One region of the uncultured Halopseudomonas sp. genome, then DNA from elsewhere that is predicted to be linked to it. Evidence: predicted binding sites of a transcription regulator. Region 1 holds the regulator's gene; the other holds the start of a gene.
What was found. Region 1 encodes sigma-54, which starts transcription at its own class of promoters, with help from an activator protein. Its sites were predicted from a motif close to ANTGGCATNNANNTTGCTNT; they were not measured.
Positions count from the first base shown of each region.

Region 2: a site for sigma-54 is predicted at 4,078-4,097, ahead of AAC076_RS08770 (CmpA/NrtA family ABC transporter substrate-binding protein). Genes of this name have one in related genera too.

Region 1 covers NZ_CAXBOV010000009.1:22,844-29,237, reverse strand. Annotated here, with positions in the region: gene AAC076_RS06240 (HPr family phosphocarrier protein) at 1-187, opposite strand, end outside; gene rapZ (RNase adapter RapZ) at 190-1,044, opposite strand; gene ptsN (PTS IIA-like nitrogen regulatory protein PtsN) at 1,050-1,505, opposite strand; gene raiA (ribosome-associated translation inhibitor RaiA) at 1,526-1,834, opposite strand; gene AAC076_RS06220 (RNA polymerase factor sigma-54) at 1,926-3,425, opposite strand; gene lptB (LPS export ABC transporter ATP-binding protein) at 3,509-4,249, opposite strand; gene lptA (lipopolysaccharide transport periplasmic protein LptA) at 4,261-4,791, opposite strand; gene lptC (LPS export ABC transporter periplasmic protein LptC) at 4,778-5,356, opposite strand; gene AAC076_RS06200 (HAD hydrolase family protein) at 5,356-5,880, opposite strand; gene AAC076_RS06195 (KpsF/GutQ family sugar-phosphate isomerase) at 5,898-6,394, opposite strand, start outside.
Region 2 covers NZ_CAXBOV010000013.1:14,013-20,406, forward strand. Annotated here, with positions in the region: gene AAC076_RS08750 (peptide chain release factor 3) at 1-643, opposite strand, end outside; gene AAC076_RS08755 (hypothetical protein) at 758-949, shown strand; gene AAC076_RS08760 (alginate export family protein) at 1,008-2,267, shown strand; gene glpD (glycerol-3-phosphate dehydrogenase) at 2,318-3,850, opposite strand; gene AAC076_RS08770 (CmpA/NrtA family ABC transporter substrate-binding protein) at 4,268-5,674, shown strand; gene AAC076_RS08775 (ABC transporter permease) at 5,706-6,394, shown strand, end outside.

The DNA.
Region 1 (6,394 bases):
ACACTTCGCTGCCCTTGCCGGCAGCCAGCATCATGACCTGCATGATGCTTTTGCCGTTGACCTGCTTGTCTTCCGTCGTGCCGATGCGGACCTCGCAACCGTGCTGGTTGGCTACGCCAACGAACTTGGCCGCTGCTCGGGCATGCAGGCCAAGCTTGTTGATGATCAGCGTGCGCCTGGTGAGCATGGTCAGGGCACATCCCGATGGCGAATAAGCATGTTGGCGGTCTTGTTGCCGAGATCCAGCAGAAGGCGCTCGGCTATGTAGACCGAGCGATGATGGCCGCCAGTACAGCCGATGGCGATGGTCATGTAGCTGCGTTCGCCTGCTGCATATCGGGGTAGCCATTTGTCCAGAAACGCACGTATATCCTGGTACATCTCCTGCACATCCGGCTGTGCATCAAGAAAGTCGCGAACAGGCTGATCCTTGCCGGAGAATTGCCTCAGTTCGGGCTTCCAGTAAGGGTTGGGCAGGCAGCGCACATCAAATACCAGGTCCGCATCCACCGGCACGCCCCGTTTGAAGCCGAAAGACTGGATAAGAACCGACGGCGTGCTGCCCTGACTTCCCAGCAAGCGTTGCTTGAGGGTGTCGCGCAACTGATAGAGGTTGAGATGACTGGTGTCGATCTTGAGGTTGGCCAGGTCGATAATGGGCTCGAGCAATCTCAGCTCAGCCGCAATGGCCTCAGCCAGGGAGTGGCTCTGGTCAGTGAGAGGGTGCTTGCGACGGGTTTCTGAAAAACGCTTTATCAGTACTTCGTCGGTGGCTGCGAGAAAAATCACATCACAGGTAATGCCGCTGTTGCGCACCTGCGCCAGCAATTCGGGAAACCGCTGCAGATCACTGCGCAGATTCCTCGCATCGATACTTATGGCGACTTTGGGTAATTGCATGCCAGCGTCGTTCGCCTGGCGCGCCAGGTCCGGCAAAAGCCCTGCCGGCAGGTTATCAATGCAATAAAATCCGTTATCTTCAAGCAGATGCAACGCTGTGCTTTTGCCTGATCCTGAGCGACCACTGACGACGACCAGATGCATGGGGCTCAGGTACCCGTGTCTGAAGTTATGATCCGATACAACGTATCGGCATCATCTGCTTCGCGCAGGGAGTCACGCAGATTTGCCTGGTCGAGCTTTTCGGCGAGCATCTTGAGAATCTGCAGATGTTGTTCGGTGGCTTCCTGGGGAACCAGCAGCACGAAAATAAGATCGACAGGCTCTCCGTCCAGTGCGTCGAAATCGATTTTCGATTGCAGTTGGAAGAGGGCGCCTACCGGCTTGTGGCAATCCTCCAGGCGACAGTGGGGTATGGCTATGCCATTACCAAATCCTGTCGAGCCGAGCTTCTCCCGGGCTATCAGGTTCTGATAAATGCTGTCTGGATCAAGATGGCTGTGCTGGGCAATCATCTTGCCGATCAGTTCGAGCATCTTTTTCTTGGAGCCCCCCTGCACGCCGGCAAAGGTGCGCTGGGGGGTCAGTATGTGATCAATTTGCATGGGTTTTGGCTACGGTTGCCTTAGCGGTCGTTGACGCCTTGCTGGCGATTGAGGTTCTTTTCCTTGTGCTTTATCAGCTGCCGATCAAGCTTGTCGGTCATCAGGTCGATTGCGGCGTACATGTCTGTATGCTCGGCGTTGGCGACTACTTCACCGCCGGCTACATGCAGGATCGCTTCAGCTTTCTGTCGGAAGTTTTCGACTTCGAGTATGACCTGGACGTTGGTTATCTTGTCGAAATGTCGCTCCAGGCGGGACATTTTCTCATTCACGTAATTGCGCAGTGGATCGGTAATGTCGAGCTGATGACCGCTTAGGTTCAGTTGCATATGACTTCTCCTGATTGGCTTGATGAAACAGGGAAACGAAGTCGGTTCCCCATAGTGCCCACTCTTGTACTGTGCGTATCAGGCCCGCCGATCAGACAATCCGCTTGCGCTCGCTTGACGGAGCAATGTTGAGCGATTCGCGGTACTTGGCGATAGTACGGCGGGCTACATCAATTCCCTGCTCTTCCAGTAAACCAGCGATCTTGCTGTCGCTCAACGGTTTCTTCGGGTTTTCTGTCGAGACCAGTTTTTTGATCAGTGCCCGAATGGCCGTAGATGAAAATTCGCCGCCCTCAGATGTACCGACATGGCTCGAGAAAAAATACTTGAGCTCGAAAATACCCCGTGGTGTGTGCATGAACTTCTGCGTGGTAACCCGCGAGATGGTTGATTCATGCATGCCTACCGCTTCGGCAATATCGTGCAGGACCAGGGGCTTCATGGCCTCCTCGCCGTACTCGAGAAACTCGCGCTGGTGCTCGACGATCTGGGTCGCGACCTTCATCAGTGTTTCATTGCGGCTTTGCAGGCTCTTGATGAACCAGCGTGCTTCCTGCAGGTTATTACGCAGGTAGGTGTTGTCCGAGCTGGAGTCGGCGCGCCGTACCATGGAGGCGTACTGACTGTTGACACGGATCTTGGGAACGGATTCCTGGTTGAGTTCGACAATCCAGCGGTTGCTGTCGCGGCGGACGATCACGTCGGGAATCACATATTCGGGTTCACCCGAGGCTATTTCCGAGCCTGGGCGGGGATTGAGCGTCTGGATGAGCGCGATGACGCGACCCAGTTGGTCCTCTTTCAGGCGTGTGCGACGCATCAACTGACTGAAGTCGCGACTGCCGAGCAGGCCCAGATGATCACGCACAACCTTTTGCGCCTGCTCCAGCAGGGGAGTATCGGGTGGCAGTTGGCGGAGTTGCAGCAACAGGCATTCACTCAGATCCCGCGCACCTACACCTACTGGCTCGAACTGCTGAATCCGGTGCAGCACCATTTCAACTTCGTCGAGCTCGACTTCGCGTTCTGGATCGATGGAGGCAAGGATCTCCTCCAGGGGCTCTTCAAGGTAACCATCAGCATTGATTGCATCAATAATCGAGAGCGCTATCAGCTGATCGGTTTCCGAAAGCGGAATCAGGTTCAGTTGCCACTCCAGATGGCTTTGCAGGGTTTCGCCGGTACCGGTGCGGGACGTGAAATCCCAGTCGTCATCATCGCCGCTGGGTAGTGAGCTTGCTGAGGTCTGATAGACGTCTTCCCACTGGGTATCGACGGGCAGCTCGCTGGGGATCTGTTCATTCCAGTTGCCTTCTTCGGCGGCCTGTGAATGTTGATCAATAGCATCCATTTCAACGGGTTCGGGTACAGAGACAGCGGGCGCTTCGTCATTGTCGGCGCCATCGGTCCCGGAGCTGCCATGATCGTCGTCGCCCTCGTCAGCCATTTCCAGCATGGGATTGGCTTCCAGAGCCTCCTGGACTTCCTGCTGGAGGTCGAGACTCGATAGTTGGAGCAATCTGATGGCCTGCTGCAGCTGCGGCGTCATCGTCAGCTGCTGCCCCATCTTGAGGACGAGCGTAGGTTTCATTATCGGACGTATTACCTTATGCGCTGTTACTGGCGTTGGTTCTTGGCTGGCCTGAATCTAGCATGCCTGAATTGGGCCTGATTTTATAGCCGGAACTCATGGCCCAGATACACATCCTTGACCAGCTGATTGTCGAGTACAGCCTGTGCGTTACCCTCGGCAATGATGTGGCCGTCGCTGACAATATAAGCCTTGTCGCAGATGTCGAGGGTCTCGCGCACGTTGTGGTCGGTGATCAGTACACCGATGCCTTTGTCCCTGAGATGCTGGATGATCTGTTTTATATCGTTTACCGATATGGGATCCACACCGGCAAAGGGTTCATCGAGCAGTATGAATTTTGGATCGCTTGCCAGTGCGCGCGCAATCTCTGCACGGCGGCGCTCTCCGCCGGACAGACTCATGCCCTTGCTGTCGGCAAGGTGGTGGATATGAAATTCGTGCATCAAGGAGCTCAGCTTGTCGAGCCGGCCCTTGCGGTCCAGATCCTTGCGAGTCTGCAGTATCGCCATGATGTTGTCGGCGACGCTCAGTTTGCGGAAGATGGATGCCTCCTGGGGGAGGTAGCCGATGCCCTGGCGGGCGCGACCGTGCATAGGCAGATGCGTCACGTCGAAACCATCGACCAGTATGTGGCCATTATCGGCCTTCACCAGCCCAACAATCATATAGAAACAGGTGGTCTTGCCCGCGCCATTGGGGCCCAGCAATCCGACTACTTCGCCGCTGCGGATAGAGATGGAGACATCTTCAACGACCTTTCGCGCCTTGTAGGCCTTGGCCAGATGGCGCGCTTCGAGAATGGTTGCAGCAGATTCGGTCATGGAGGATCCGGTCATGGATTGGCCGCTTCATCGCGCTGGCGTGGCTGAATCACTATTTCGATGCGTCCCGGATCACCCGAGCCGCCCGCTGTCGGGCGCCCAGCATCCACAATCTGTTTGTTGATGTCATAGCTGACGTAGTCGCCCTGAAAGGTGTTGCCGCGCTGTTCCAGGCGTGCACGGTCAATCAACACTATTCGTTCGCTATCGGCGAAGTATTCGATGGTCTGGGCACGGGCGTTCACTTCGCCATCGTTCGGACCCGGGGTCTGGGCGTAGGTTGCCGGGCTTCCCACACTGGTTATCTTGCTCACTGCGCCGTCACTGTCGGTAGCCAGCGTGACCTGGTTTCCGGTGAGGCGCATGCTGCCCTGGGTAATGATGACGTTACCTCGGTAGACAGCGGTGTTGCGACGCTCGTCCAGCGAGGCGCTGTTGGCCTGGATACGGATCGGCTGGTTGCTGTCCTGGGGTAATGCCACTGCCGGCAGGCTGGCAACCATTAGCAGTGCAGCCACAGACAGGAATTTATTGCAGCTCATGCTGACCTCGTACGTTGGACAGCAGCTCCAGGCGGCCGTCATCTAGAAAAACCTGCATGCCGTCAGCGGTTGTCACGCTGCCAGCGTTCTCGATTCTAACGCTTTGTGCCGTTTCGGCATAATCACGCTCGGGAAACAGGGTCAGGGCCTGCGTTGTCATGCGTCTTGATGGGTCGTTCGGATCCTGACGCTGCAGCAGCACATCGTTCATCAGGTCGACCTGATCTCCGCCTTTGGTCACCGAGCCCTGTTGTGCCCGAAGCAGCCATGGATGCTCTTCGCCAGGGCGATAGTACAACAGATTCGGTTGCTCCAACTGCGTGCTGTCATCAGTGCGTTGATGTGTCGCCCGGGCGCTGCGCAACTGGTATGCAGGTGTTCCCTGTTCGTTGAACATGAGGATCTGCGTGTTTTCCATGAAAAAGTCCGGTTGCAGAGGATCAGTCACCAGTATCTCCTGGTCGAAGGAGGAAGGACGAATATTGAAATACCCTACGGCCAGTGCCAGGGCTACTGTCAGTCCTACAAGCCCTGCAGTGCGTAAGTAGCGCGGGATGGCAATCATCAGAGATAAGCCTCGCGTGTCTTGTCCAGCGTGCCCTGTGCGGCCATGATCATTTCACAGAATTCTCGGGCGGCCCCAGCACCACCAGCAGCCCCGGTGACGCAGTGGGCATGCTCGCGCACAAAACTGTCAGCCGTGGCCACGGCCACACCCAGCCCGACGCGGCGCATGACCGGAAGGTCTGGCAAATCATCACCGAGAAAGGCGATCTGCTCGAGCTCGAAAGGCAGTATCGCGCGTAGCTCGGACAGTGCGTTGAGCTTGTCCTCGCGGCCCTGGATCAGGTGCTTGATCCCCAGATTAGCTGCCCGCTTCTCCACCAGCGGTGACTTGCGACCACTGATAATCGCCACTTCCACCCCTGATGCCATCAGCATCTTGATGCCATGACCATCCAGAGTGTTGAAGGACTTGAACTCGGTACCGTCCGGCATGAAGAACAGCTTGCCGTCAGTCAGCACGCCGTCGACATCAAAGATCGCCAGCCGAATGCCCGCTGCACGGCGGCCAAGGTCTGTATCCATGCCGGTTGTTGATGGGTTCATACCACCCCCGCGCGCAGTAAATCATGCATATTAAGTGCGCCCACCGGGCGTCCATCCTGGTCGATCACGAAAAGGCCATTGATCTTGGCGTCCTCCATGATTTTCAACGCCTCGGCGGCGAGGGCGCCCTGGCTTACGGTCTTGCATTGCGGCGTCATCACCAGGGCAATGCTGGAGGTATGGATATCCAGATTCTGGTCCAGCGTGCGACGCAGGTCGCCATCGGTGAATATCCCGGCAAGTCGGCCTTGCTGGTCCGATACGCCAGTCAGGCCCAGACCCTTGCGGGTCATTTCCAGCAGTGCGTCGCGCAGGGACGTCTCCGGGGCGACCATGGGCATACGCTCCCCGCCATGCATGATGTCGTCCACCAATAGCAGCAGTCGGCGTCCGAGTGTGCCGCCAGGGTGAGAAAAGGCAAAATCCTCGGCGCTGAAACCGCGGGCTTCAAGTAGGGCGATAGCCAGAGCGTCGCCCATGACCAATGCGGTAG
Region 2 (6,394 bases), on a different contig from region 1:
CGCGAGCCTCGTCCGAATCCAGTTTGCTGATGATTCTGTTCACCGTGCGTTCGTGGCCGTGACCTGTCTCGTAAACGATGATCTCGTCGCGGCTCAGATGATAGACGCCCTTGAAGTCGCGATAGCAGCCAATGGGCCAAGTGATTGGCGCGGCCTTGATATTCAGTACTGCTTCGATCTCGTCAAGGAGTTCGATAGGGTCGCGAATGTCGCGGTCGAGCTTGTTAACGAAACTGACGATTGGCGTGTCGCGCAGACGACATACGTCCATCAGGGCAATGGTCCGAGGCTCGACACCCTTGCCGCCGTCCAACACCATCAGAGCCGAGTCGACCGCGGTCAGGGTGCGGTAAGTGTCCTCGGAAAAGTCTTCGTGGCCCGGGGTGTCGAGCAGGTTGATCATGCATTCACGGTAGGGAAACTGCATGACCGAGGTGCTCACCGAAATGCCGCGCTGCTTCTCCATTGCCATCCAGTCGGACGTCGCATGTCGATCGGACTTGCGCGCTTTCACCGTGCCCGCCACGTTGATCGCCTGCCCCATAAGTAGCAGACGTTCAGTGATCGTAGTCTTGCCCGCGTCGGGGTGAGAGATGATGGCGAAAGTGCGTCGTTTGGCGACTTCGGCGGCGTTGTTGCTCATTGAGACCCTTGCTGAATAGCTGGCGTGTTTGATGTGGCCGGCGATTATACCCCATAAGCCCGCTTGAGCTCATGCCCGACCGGTTACTGTGCATCCTCTGTGCAGAATGGGCTTGTGTTGCACCGCGATAAAGCAGGGGAAGGCGATGCTGACATAATTCTGAAACAATATTTCCAGCAGAAACAGAGCGATGTAAAAGTTGGTATGGCTATTGCTGAAGGCTCGAATGAGGCAAGTCGTGCAGCGCAGCTGTCCGGCACTCATTCGATTGATTGGGCAAAGGCGTCCACCGGTATATCCATCTAATGGCTATATCTGTGGACGCCTTTTTTTGTGCGCGTTATTTACCATTGGGGAAGCCGGAATGAAAATCATGACCTTCGCAAGCACAGACAGGGATGCAAAACGACAAACGGGGATGGGGGGGCTGATCAAAGCGGGTATCGCCCTGGCATTGATGGGTGGTTGTGGTATTGCCGGTGCTCAGAATAGCTCGCTAGCTGACGCAATCACTTCGGGCAAGACAACACTGGATCTGCGCTACCGCTACGAGTGGGTGGATCAGGACAATCCTAGCAAGAACGCCAATGCATCAACGCTGCGCACACGGCTCAATTATGCCACTGGTACTTACCAGGGCCTTGCAGCCTTCATTGAGTTCGATGATGTCAGTGTGGTCGGCTCGGAACGCTACAACAATGCTACCCGGTTGCCCAGCGCTGAAACTCAGTATTCGGTGGTCGCCGATCCGGAAAGTACTGAAATCAATCAGCTGTTCCTGAGCTATGCAGGCTGGCCTGACAATCTTTTGAAGTTTGGGCGCCAGCGGATTATCTACGACAACGCCCGTTTCATCGGTAATGTTGGATGGCGGCAGAACGAACAGACCTATGATGCGTTCAGTCTGGTTAATAGTGCCCTGGCCGATACTCAGTTGAGCTACGCCTATATTGACAAGGTCAATCGCATTTTTGGCGATGACTCGCCGATTGGTGAGTTCGACATGCGCACACACTTGCTTAATCTGGGTTACAGCGGCTGGGATCTGGGCAAGCTGAGTGTCTACGGTTATTTCCTTGAGTTTGTCGATACCCCTGCAGCCTCCAACCGAACTCTGGGGGCGCGCTTCGTCGGAGACTATCCACTTGGTGCTGACTCGCGACTGCTGTATGCACTGGAATACGCCAAGCAGGATGACTACAAGGATGGTGCTTCGAATATTGACGCCGATTATTATCTGCTGGAACTGGGCGCCGCCCTTGGCGGTATGTCTGCTCGTTTAGGTCACGAGGTTCTGGGTGTGGATGGGAGTGCCTTCAGCACCCCCTTGGCCACCGCGCATGCGTTCAACGGCTGGGCCGACGTGTTTCTGGTTACGCCAGCCGATGGCCTGCAAGATAGCTATCTGAAGCTCGCTGGCACGCTGTCCGGTACCGGCTTGGCCGCGGCCTATCATGATTTCTCGGCTGACCGGGGTGGTGACAACTATGGATCTGAGATCAACCTTCAAGCGACACGAAGTTTTGGTCGGGTAAACATGTTGGCCAAGTACGCGCGCTATCGGGCTGATGATTTCGCCGTTGATACCAGCAAGTTCTGGTTGATGGCTCAGGTGACCTTCTAGTCCGGCACTTTCGATTGATCAGTTGATTGCCGTATCGATCTATTGTTGGATCAAGCCGGGCAGGGTGACCTGTCTGGCATTTTATCCAGCGACCGCTGAATGAAGGCAGTCAGGGCATTTTTGTCGATCTGTTGTAAGCGCAGGCCCAGTTTGGTACGGCGCCAGAGAACGTCGTCTGCTGTTAAAGCCCATTCGTTTTTAATCAGATACTTCACTTCGCAGGCATACAGATTGGCACCGAAATGTTCGCCAAGATCTGCTATAACGCCGCACTCACCAAGCAGGTCCCGGGACAGAGTGCCGTAGGTACGTACCCAGCGCGCGGCCAGGTCTGCGGGCAGCCAAGGATAGCGTTTGGCAAAATCGGCTGTGAGGGATGCATGGTCCGCAAAATCGCCCCCCGGCAAGCTGGCGCTGCGTGTCCAGGCTGGGCCCGCCTGGGGGAAGAATTCACCGAGACTATCAACTGCTGCTTCGGCCAGTTTGCGGTAGGTGGTGATCTTGCCGCCGAAAACAGACAGTAGTGGAGCGTTTCCGGGCTTGGCGTCAAGCTCGAATGAATAATCACGGGATGCTTTCTGGGCACTGGCTGACTCGTCATCCATCAGTGGTCGTACCCCGGAAAAGTCCCAGACGATATCCCCGAGGCTAAGTTGCTGGCGAAAGTGATCATTAACCACGTCAATCAGGTAGGTCTTTTCCTCTGGTGATATGCATACCTCGGACGGATCGCCTTCATAGTCGACATCCGTGGTGCCTATCAACGAGAAGTCATCCTCGTAAGGGATGACAAAAACTATTCGCCCATCCTTGTTCTGGAGAATGTAGGCCTGCTCGCCAATATCCATGCGAGGCACAACAATATGGCTGCCCTTTACCATGCGTATCTGTCTGGGCGCGGTTTGTTGCAGTGCTTCACTGAACAGGCGACTGACCCAGGGGCCTGCAGCGTTGATCAGTGCGCGGCAGCTATGACTGCTAGTTGCCCCGGTCGACTGGTCCTGCAGGGTAACGTGCCATAGGCCGTCGTTCCGTTCGGCCCGGATGCAACGGCTGCGCGTACGTATCGTGGCGCCGTGCCGATGCGCGGCTGTGGCGCAGAGAACTACAAGGCGCGCGTCATCCACCCAGCCGTCTGAGTATTCGAAGCCACGATCAATACTACTTACCAGAGGGCTGTCACCCCCGAACTGCAAGCTGCGGGAGGCTGGTAGCAGCTCGCGTTTGGCCAGGTGGTCATAAAGGAAGAGGCCAATGCGAATCATCCAGGCTGGCCGGAGATGCGGCCGGTGGGGCAGGCGAAAGCGCAGGGGCCACATTATATGAGGTGCATTGCGCAGCAGCGCCTCGCGTTCGGCCAGTGCCTCGCGGACCAGACGGAATTCATAGAACTCGAGGTAGCGCAGGCCGCCGTGAATCAGTTTGCTGCTACGTGAAGAAGTTGCCGACCCCAGATCGTCCATCTCACAGAGCAATACTTTCAATCCGCGCCCGGCAGCATCCATTGCAATACCACTGCCATTGGCGCCACCGCCAATGACAATAACATCCTCAATTTGCTGCGTTGGCTGGCGTTGTAACATCGAACGGCCCCGGTCGCTGTTTGAAAAGTGTCTTTCAATACTACACATCAATTCGCGTTCGGGTCATGTGTATCGCTGAATGCGATGCAGGCAGAAGCGTAGCAACGCGCTTTGTGACGCACATCAGGGGTGCGTTGTCTCGGTTTCTGCACTGAAGCAAGGCATTTACATCCGCGGGCGGTGCGGATGATTTTGTTTTTTTACAACCAAATCAAGTGCATGTGATTTCTGGCATAACCATTGCTCACTGAAACAATAGCTAACGATACTTTTGGTGTTTAACAGCTTTCATCACATTTTGGGCAAAGGCGTCCACCGGCATGATCCATTCAGGTCATGCCCGTGGGCGTTTTTTTATGCGCGTCTTTCAGACGTAGCCTCTTTGCCGAAAGACATATAAGTCAGAGGAGACCGACCATGAACCTTTTTTCCGTAAATAATTTGTCATCGGGTGCAGGGTGCAGCCCCCGCAGCTTAGCCATGGGTTTCGGCCTGGTTGTCGGGCTGGGCCTGTTGTCGGTAGGAAGTGTCCAGGCGCAGGGCGCCCTGGAGAAGGAGGATCTCAAGTTCGGCTTCATCAAGCTGACCGACATGGCGCCCCTGGCGATCGCATACGAGAAAGGTTACTTCGAGGATGAGGGTCTCTATGTCACGTTGGAAGCACAGGCCAACTGGAAGGTCCTGCTGGACAGAGTAATTGACGGCGCGCTGGATGGAGCCCACATGCTGGCCGGGCAGCCCCTGGGTGCAACCATCGGCTTTGGTACCGAGGCGCATATCGTCACCGCGTTCTCAATGGACCTCAACGGCAATGCGATTACCGTCTCAAACGATGTGTGGGAAAAGATGAAGCCGCATGTAGCCCACGAGAACGGCAAGCCGGTCCACCCGATCACCGCTGACGCGCTCAAGCCAGTGGTTACCGAGTATCGCAATCAGGGTAATCCGTTCAAGATGGGCATGGTTTTTCCAGTTTCTACACACAACTATGAACTGCGTTACTGGTTGGCGGCGGGTGGCCTGCATCCGGGCTTCTATGCGCCACTCAAAGGCCACAGCTCGGGTCAGCTCAATGCCGACGTGCTGCTATCCGTGACCCCGCCGCCGCAGATGCCCTCGACCATGGAGGCTGGCACGATTCACGGTTATTGCGTAGGTGAGCCCTGGAACCAGCAGGCAGTTGCCATGGGTATTGGCGTGCCGGTCGTCACCAATTATCAGATATGGAAGAACAACCCTGAGAAAGTCTTTGGTGTCAGCAATGAATGGGCCGAGCAGTATCCCAATACGCATATTGCCGTGGTCAAGGCACTGATCCGCGCGGCGAAATGGCTGGACGAAAACGACAATGCCAACCGGGAGGAAGCGGTGGAGATTCTCTCTCGCTCCTACTACGTGGGTGCCGATGCAGAGGTCATTGCCAACTCCATGACGGGCACCTTCGAGTACGAGAAGGGCGATAAGCGGCCAGTACCCGACTTCAATGTGTTTTTCCGCCACAACGCCACTTATCCGTTCTACTCGGATGCGATCTGGTTTCTGACCCAGATGCGCCGCTGGGGCCAGATCCCCGAAGGCAAACCGGACAGCTGGTACATGGACACCGCGAAAAAAGTCTATCGCCCCGATATCTATGCCCAGGCTGCTACTGCCTTGATCAGCGAAGGGAAGATGCAGGCCTCGGAATTTCCTGATTTCGCCACCGAAGATGGCATACGCGATACCGCCAGTGAATTCATCGATGGTATTCCCTACGACGCCAACAAGCCCAATGCCTACCTGGACAGTCTGGCGATTGGTCTAAAGGGCGATGAGTCGATTTGAATCCACTACAACCATCAAGGCAGGTTATGTCATGAGCAGAATCATTCATTACATGGAAATGACCGGCTTCAACTGGCTGGTACCGGTGGTTCGGCTCGCCAAGGGTGAGAATCGCCGGGAGCAGGCGCTGGATCTGTTCAATCAGCTCGGACTGCCGCTGATTGCCATCGGAATCTTTCTCCTGCTTTGGGCCGGCGCGGCCTCGCAGGTCAAGACCAGTCTGGGCGAGCTGCCAGGTCCGGTACAGGTATGGGAGCAGGCCGGTAACCTCTACGACGACCACCTGCGTGAGCGTGAGCGAGGCGAGGCGTTTCTCGAGCGTCAGCGGGTGCGTAATGAGGAGCGTTTGGCCGCTGATCCTACAGCAGAGGTACGCTGGCGCGAGTACACAGGGAAGGCAACCTTTATCGACCAGATCTTCACCAGTCTGAAAACCGTATTTGCCGGCTTTGTTGTCGCGAGTCTGATAGCGATTCCGATTGGGGTTGCCTGTGGCCTGAGCCAGAAGCTGTATCACGCAATCAGTCCGCTGGTGCAGATACTCAAGCCGGTCTCACCGCTGGCCTGGCTGCCAATAGTGACCATGGTAGTGAGCGCGGTATACGTATCGGATGATCCTTTCTTCCAGAAGTCCTTCATCACCTCCGCGATCACGGTCACGTTGTGCTCGCTGTGGCCCACTCTGATCAATACAGCCGTTGCGGTGGGCTCGATTGATCG